3 regions of the Streptomyces sp. NPDC050211 genome follow, and region 3 is predicted to be linked to each of the others. Evidence: riboswitches for the same ligand, from Rfam matches in the RefSeq annotation. Region 3 holds a riboswitch; each other region holds the start of a gene.

Region 1 (2,257 bases), on a different contig from region 3:
GGGTCTTCAGGAACGGGACGACGCCGTTGGAGTGCCCGTTCGTGCCGCGGATCAGTGAACCGCGGGAGCGGATGCGGGAGTAGGCGATGCCGATGCCCCCCGCGTGCTTCGAGAGGCGGGCCACCTGGTGGTAGCGGTCGTAGATGGAGTCCAGCTCGTCCTTGGGGGAGTCGAGGAGGTAGCAGGACGACATCTGGGGGTGCCGGGTGCCGGAGTTGAAGAGGGTGGGGGAGGAGGGGAGGTAGTCGAGGCGGCTCATCAGCCCGTAGAGCGCGGCGACTTCGTCGACGGACCTCGCGCTGTCGTCCTCGGCGAGACCGGCGGCGACGCGCAGCATGAAGTGCTGGGGCGTCTCGATCACCTTGCGGGTGAGGGGGTGCCGGAGGAGGTAGCGGGAGTGGAGCGTGCGGAGGCCGAAGTAGCCGAAGCGGTCGTCGGCCGCACGGTCGATCAGATGGTCCAGGCGGGCCGTGTGCAGCCGTACGAACTCGGCGGTGCGGTCGGCGATGAGGCCCTCGCGGTGGCCGACGGCGACCGACTCGGAGAACGACGTGACGCCCTGCGAGGCCGCCTCGGCGGCGATGCTGATCGTCAGGAGACGGGCGGCCAGCCGGGAGTACGCGGGGTCCTCCGAGATGAGGCCGGCCGCGGCCTCGGTGGCCAGCTCGCGCAACTCCGACTCGTCCGCTCGGGCCGACTTGCCGCGCAGCGCGGCGGCGGCGACCCGGCCGGGGTCGGCGTCGGGGAGGTCGGCGGTCAGCTCGGTCAGGGTCCGCAGCAGTGCGGTTCCCGGACCGTCGGTGTCCTGGATCGCTGAGGCCGGTTCGGCTGGCGCGATGGTCACGTGGGGCTCTCCCTCGCTCGGCACGGGGCCTTGCGGAGGGCAGGGGGCAGCACACGAGCGCACATGGCGTCGCGCCCACCGGCCCATTCCACGAGGCCCGGACGTCGGGCGCACCGGCCGGGTGGCCGGGCGCGCTGTCGGCAGGTCCTCGGACTGACTCCCATACGTGTATGAACACGCATGAGTACACCGTTGCGGGACAGTTCCGGATTCGCACCGGATTCCCCTGCGGCGACAGCGAGCATGAGCATACATCTTGTGCCGGGTTCTGGTGACACCCCTATATGTTGTGTCGCGGTGACTTCAGAGCGTCAATTCATAGGTGAGGAGAGTGAACTCGGTGCCCGGGATCGGGTTCCAGTCGCGTTCGGGGGCGCGGGTGAAGCCGAGACGCTCGTAGATGCGGTGGGCGGCGTGCATGGTGCGCTGGGTCGACAGGACGACGGCGGTGCGCTCCGCGGTTCTCGCCCGGTCGACGCAGGCTCGTACGAGGGCTTCTCCGGCGCCTTTGCCGCGGGCCGCGTGAGCCACGGCGAGCATGCGGATCTCCGCTTCTCCGGGGCGGGCGAGTTCGGCCATGGGGCCGGGGGAGGGGACGAAGGTGACTCCGCCGAGGAGTTGGTCGCCCTGTGTGGCCACGAGGACGTCGGCGTCGGCGGCGCGCTTCGCGATGTCTTTCAGTTCGCCCAGGTACCAGTCACTCTCGCCGAAGGTCAGGAGGCCGTCCTGGAGGTAGGCCTGGGCTGTGATGTCGCCGAGGGCTCCGTATTCGGTGGGTTCTACGGGCCGGATCACTATGTCCATGCAGGTGAGTGTGCCGGACAGGTACGACAACGGGCCGCCGGATTTCTCCGACGGCCCGTGCTCTGACGTACAGCTCAGTGAACGGCGCCGGCAGTCGCCGGAGGCAGTTCCGTCTTGACTCCCGGGTCGCCTGCCTCGCCCGTGTAGTCCTCCGGGCTTGTCTGGTCCACGCCCTCGGGGGCCTTCATCGCCTTCAGGGCGAAGGTGAGGACGACCGTCACCACGAGGTTCAGGACGAACGCCGTGAGGCCGATGTAGCCCATCTCGCCGATGCCGGGGATCTCCTTGTTGGAGCCGCCGAAGTGGTCCTGGGTCGGGGAGGCGACGCCGTACGCGGCGACTGTGCCGTAGATCATGCCGACCGCCCAGCCGGCGAGCAGGGCCCAGCGGTGGAACCAGCGGGTGAAGAGGCCGCCGACCAGGGCCGGGAAGGTCTGGAGGATCCAGATGCCGCCGAGGAGCTGGAAGTTGATCGCGACCGTCTTGTCCATGGTCAGGACGAAGACCAGTGCGCCCACCTTCACGAGCAGGGACACCAGCTTGGAGACCTTGGTCTCCTGCGCCGGCGTGGCGTCAGGCTTGATGAAGTCCTTGTAGATGTTGCGGGTG
Region 2 (2,257 bases), 120 kb from region 3:
CCGGTGCTGCTGCGTCCCGACGGCGGCGTCGAGGTGCTGGACGTCCCGCCCGGAGCGCCGATCGGTGTCGGCAGCGGTGGATTCGAGTCGGTCGAGACACACGCGCCGGGCGGGGCGACCCTGCTGCTGTACACCGACGGCCTGGTCGAGTCCCGCGACTCGGACGTCATGACCGGCGTGGAGCGGCTCTGCGCCCGGCTGCGCGCGACCGGTTCAGGATCCGCGCCGCCGACCCTGGAAGACCTGTGCGACCAGGCCCTCGGCACCCTGGGCGCCGGTGACCGCGACGACGACATCGCGCTGCTAGCGGCCCGGTTCGAGGGCATCCTGCCGGAGACCGTCGCCTACTGGTACATGGCGCCGCGCCCGCAGACCGCGCGCCAGGCCCGCCGGCTGACTCGCAGGACCCTGCACGGCTGGGGCCTCGACGACCTGCTCGAATCCACCGAGCTGATGGTCAGCGAGGTGGTGGCCAACGCCGTGCGCTTCGCCTCCCGCCCGATCACCCTGCGGCTACTCTGCACGGACGTGCTGCGCTGCGAGGTCGGCGACGACTCGCCCGTGGTGCCGAGGATGCGCCACGCCCGGCTGAGCGACGAGGGCGGACGCGGGCTGTTCCTGGTCGACCAGCTGTCCGAGCGCTGGGGGGCAACTCGGGTGAGCACGGGCAAGGTTGTGTGGTTCGAGCAGCCGTTGCCCCCTGCGGGTTAAGCTGGCCGACGCAGCTGGTTCGCCCCCGTCCGCCAGGCGGGATGCGTCGCAAGAGGGAACCCGGTGGGAATCCGGGACTGCCCCGCAGCGGTGAACGGGAACGACCGCCGTCATACGCACTGGGTCCATGAAGCGGACCTGGGAAGCGACGGCCAGTAGATGTCTCCTCGTACGACGAGGAGACGTGCCCGTGAGTCCGAAGACCTGCCAACTGCCCGTGTGCGAACCACTCGTGCGCGGACATCCCGGTGACCTCGAGGGCGGGTCGGCGTACCACCGAGCGGACGGCCAGTGGCCGTTGCCGTCCGGTTGGTCACCCTTCGCGTTCTCGTCCCGTCTCCGGGATCTCAGGGATTCATCTCGCGAAGGAGATCTCCGTGACAAGCAAGCCCGCAGCCGCGGCAGCACGGGCCACCGTGTACGGCTACCCCCGCCAGGGCCCGCACCGGGAACTGAAGAAGGCGATCGAGGGCTACTGGAAGGGCCGCGTCACCGCCGACGCCCTCCGCGCCACCGCGGCCGAACTGCGGCGCGGCAACTGGCGGCAGCTGGCCGGGGCCGGCATCCACGAGGTGCCGACCGGTGACTTCTCGTACTACGACCACGTCCTCGACACCACCGTCATGGTCGGCGCGATCCCCGAGCGGCACCGGGCCGCCGTCGAAGCGGACGCCCTGGACGGCTACTTCGCCATGGCGCGCGGCACCCAGGACGTGGCGCCGCTGGAGATGACGAAGTGGTTCGACACCAACTACCACTATCTGGTCCCGGAGTTGGGCCCGGACACGGTGTTCACCGCCGACTCCGCCAAGCAGGTCGCCGAGCTGAAGGAAGCCCTCGCCCTGGGTCTGACGGCGCGTCCGGTCCTGGTCGGCCCCGTCACCTACCTCCTGCTCGCCAAGCCCGCCCCCGGCGTGGCCGCCGACTTCGACCCCATCACCCTCCTCGACCGGCTGCTCCCGGTGTACGCCGAGGTCCTCGCCGACCTGCGCGCCGCCGGCGCCGAGTGGGTGCAGCTGGACGAGCCCGCCCTCGTCCAGGACCGCACCCCGGCCGAACTGAACGCCGCCGAGCGGGCGTACCGGGAGCTCGGCGCCCTCACCGACCGGCCGAGGCTGCTGGTCGCCTCGTACTTCGACCGGCTCGGCGACGCGCTGCCGGTGCTGGCCAAGGCCCCGGTCGACGGGCTCGCGCTGGACTTCACCGAGGCCGCCGCCGCCAATCTGGACGCCCTCGCCGCGGTCGGCGGGCTGCCCGGCAAGCGGCTGGTCGCCGGTGTCGTCGACGGCCGCAACATCTGGGTCAACGACCTGTCGGCATCGCTCACCACGCTCGGCACCCTGCTGGGCCTGGCCGACAGGGTCGACGTCGCGGCCTCCTGCTCCCTGCTGCACGTCCCCCTCGACACGGCGGCCGAGCGGGACATCGAGCCGCAGATCCTGCGCTGGCTCGCCTTCGCCCGGCAGAAGACCACCGAGATCGTCACCCTCACCAAGGGCCTCGCCCGCGGCACCGACGCGATCACCGCCGAACTCGCCGCCAACCG
Region 3 (2,257 bases):
TCCCGGCCGCCTCGACCGTCACGCCCTCCACGTCGAGCCGCATCAGCGCCCCCCGAACGCATAGCCGCCGCGCCGCATCAGCAGCAGGAAGGCCGGGACGCCGACCACCGCCGTGATCACCCCGACCGGCAACTCCGCAGGCGCCAGCAGCAGCCGGGACAGCACATCCGCCCACACCAGCAGTACGGCCCCGGCGAGCGGCGCGACGGCCAGCACCCGCCGGTGATCGGCGCCCACCAGCATCCGTACGACATGCGGCACCATCAGCCCGACGAACCCGATCGCCCCACTGACCGCGACGACCGTCCCGGTCACCGCCGCCGTGACGAGGAACAACTCCCGCCGCAGCCGCCCGGGTTGCACCCCCAGCGTCGCCGACGTCTCGTCCCCCATCGCCAGCGCGTTCAGGGCCTCCGCCCGCCACCGCAGCCACACCCACCCGGCGACGACCGTCACGGCGGCGATCGGCACCCGCGGCCACGTCGCCCCGCCCAGACTCCCCAGCAGCCACATCATCGCCGACCGGGCCGCCTCGCCCCGGGCCGCGCCGAACACCATCACCGTGGTCAGCGCCTCGAAGCCGTACGCCAGCGCCGTCCCCGTCAGGATCAGCCGCAGCGGCGTCAGCCCGTGCGTCGCGGAACGCGCCACGCCGTACACGATCGCCATCGCGACCAGCGCCGAGCAGAACGCCGACACCGACAGCGCCCACACCCCGAGCCCCGCGAACGCCCCGAGCAGGATGACCGCGTTGGCCCCCACAGCGGCACCGGACGAAATCCCCAGCACGAACGGATCGGCCAGCGCATTACGCACCATCGCCTGCACGGCCACCCCAACCGTCGCAAGCCCCGCCCCCACGACGGCAGCGAGCACGACACGCGGCAGCCGGATCTCCCAGACGATCGTGTACGACGCCACGTCCGCGGAGTGAATGGTTCCCCCGGTGAACCCGGCCCCGAGGAAACGGAGGACGTCACCCCAGCCGACCCCGGCGGCACCCAACCCGACGCCGGCGACAAGGGAGACGAGGAGCAGGATCGCGAGGGCAGCGACGAGCAACGGCACGGTTGTTCGGCCTGGGGAGGGGCGCACGCTCGGCGGTCCTTCGCCTCGGCTCGCAGTCCTCGGCGAGCGGTCAATGGGCTGGCAACCGCCTGCGGGTAATCGGGCTTGCACGTCGGCCCAAGGGGCTCACGCACACACCGTTGCGGGTCAGCGCCGGACTCTCACCGGACTTCCCCCGCAGGAGGCTCGGGGAGACTAGCAGGCCCGGATGAAAGCCACCCAGGCGGCTTCGCCGATGAGGAGTGCGGGGCCGCCGGGGTTCTTGCTGTCGCGGACGGGGACGACACCGGGGACTCCGTCGGCGACCTCGACGCACTCGCCGCCGTTGTCGTCGCTGTACGTGCTTTTGCGCCAGCGCGCGTTGGTCAAGTCGTACTCGCGCATCGTCTGTGATCCTCCGCCACCGATTCGATCAGGGCCAGGGACGCCTCCGGCGGCAGCGCGGCGGCCCTGAGCAGATCGTATGCCCCCTGTACGCGCTTCACTAGGGCCGGATCGTCCAGCAGGTTCCCCGAATACACGGCCTCTGTATAGGCGGTTGGCGGTGCGTCCTCGAACTCCATGAGCTGCACCATCCGGCCCATGAGGGGGTACGCACCAACAGCGGTCGGGAGCACCTGAACCAGCACCTTCCGCTGCCGTACCAGCGCTGCGATGTGGTCCAACTGCTGAGCCATCTCGGCTGCACTGCCGACCGGAATGCGCAGCACGTGTTCGTGCAGGATCGCCCAATACACGGGCCCTGTAACGTCGTCCAGGATCTGCGCCCGTTCGATGCGCGCCGCGATCTTCTCCTCGATGTGGGCGTCGGTGGCGAAGGGGTTGCTCGCAAGCGTCACTGCTCGTGTGTACGCGGCGGTCTGCAGGAGGCCCGGCACAAGCGTCGGCGCGAACGTGCAGATCTTCGTCGCCAGCCGCTCCAACTCCGCCGCCCTCGCGAAGTAATCCGCATACCGCTTGTCGTCAATCAGCTTCCGGCACAGCCGCTCGAAAATACCGTCGGTTTGCAGCACCTCATCAATCCGCTGGGCGATATCCAACTGCGGCTTTCGAATCGCCTGCTCGAACTGCCCGATATAGGCGCCCGAGACGAAGACGCGCGCCCCCAACTCGACCTGAGTGAGCCCCCTATCCTCCCGGTGCCGCTTCAGTTCCGTGCCGAAGAACTCCCAGGCCGCCTGACGTGAAC

The links. A riboswitch is a leader RNA that binds a small molecule or an ion and turns the genes downstream of it on or off. The one in region 3 is predicted to bind cobalamin.
Region 1: linked by a shared signal. The riboswitch ahead of AB0I98_RS11500 (ribonucleoside-diphosphate reductase subunit alpha) and the one ahead of AB0I98_RS04705 (iron ABC transporter permease) in region 3 are both predicted to bind cobalamin.
Region 2: linked by a shared signal. The riboswitch ahead of metE (5-methyltetrahydropteroyltriglutamate--homocysteine S-methyltransferase) and the one ahead of AB0I98_RS04705 (iron ABC transporter permease) in region 3 are both predicted to bind cobalamin.

Annotation. Positions count from the first base shown of each region.
Region 1 covers NZ_JBFALC010000008.1:194,176-196,432, reverse strand. The annotation lists gene AB0I98_RS11500 (ribonucleoside-diphosphate reductase subunit alpha) at 1-844, opposite strand, end outside; cobalamin riboswitch at 966-1,125, opposite strand; gene AB0I98_RS11495 (GNAT family N-acetyltransferase) at 1,148-1,648, opposite strand; gene mctP (monocarboxylate uptake permease MctP) at 1,723-2,257, opposite strand, start outside.
Region 2 covers NZ_JBFALC010000003.1:33,219-35,475, forward strand. The annotation lists gene AB0I98_RS04165 (SpoIIE family protein phosphatase) at 1-711, shown strand, start outside; cobalamin riboswitch at 710-938, shown strand; gene metE (5-methyltetrahydropteroyltriglutamate--homocysteine S-methyltransferase) at 1,089-2,257, shown strand, end outside.
Region 3 covers NZ_JBFALC010000003.1:155,412-157,668, reverse strand. The annotation lists gene AB0I98_RS04710 (heme ABC transporter ATP-binding protein) at 1-43, opposite strand, end outside; gene AB0I98_RS04705 (iron ABC transporter permease) at 43-1,095, opposite strand; cobalamin riboswitch at 1,141-1,287, opposite strand; gene AB0I98_RS04700 (DUF397 domain-containing protein) at 1,264-1,452, opposite strand; gene AB0I98_RS04695 (helix-turn-helix transcriptional regulator) at 1,434-2,257, opposite strand, start outside.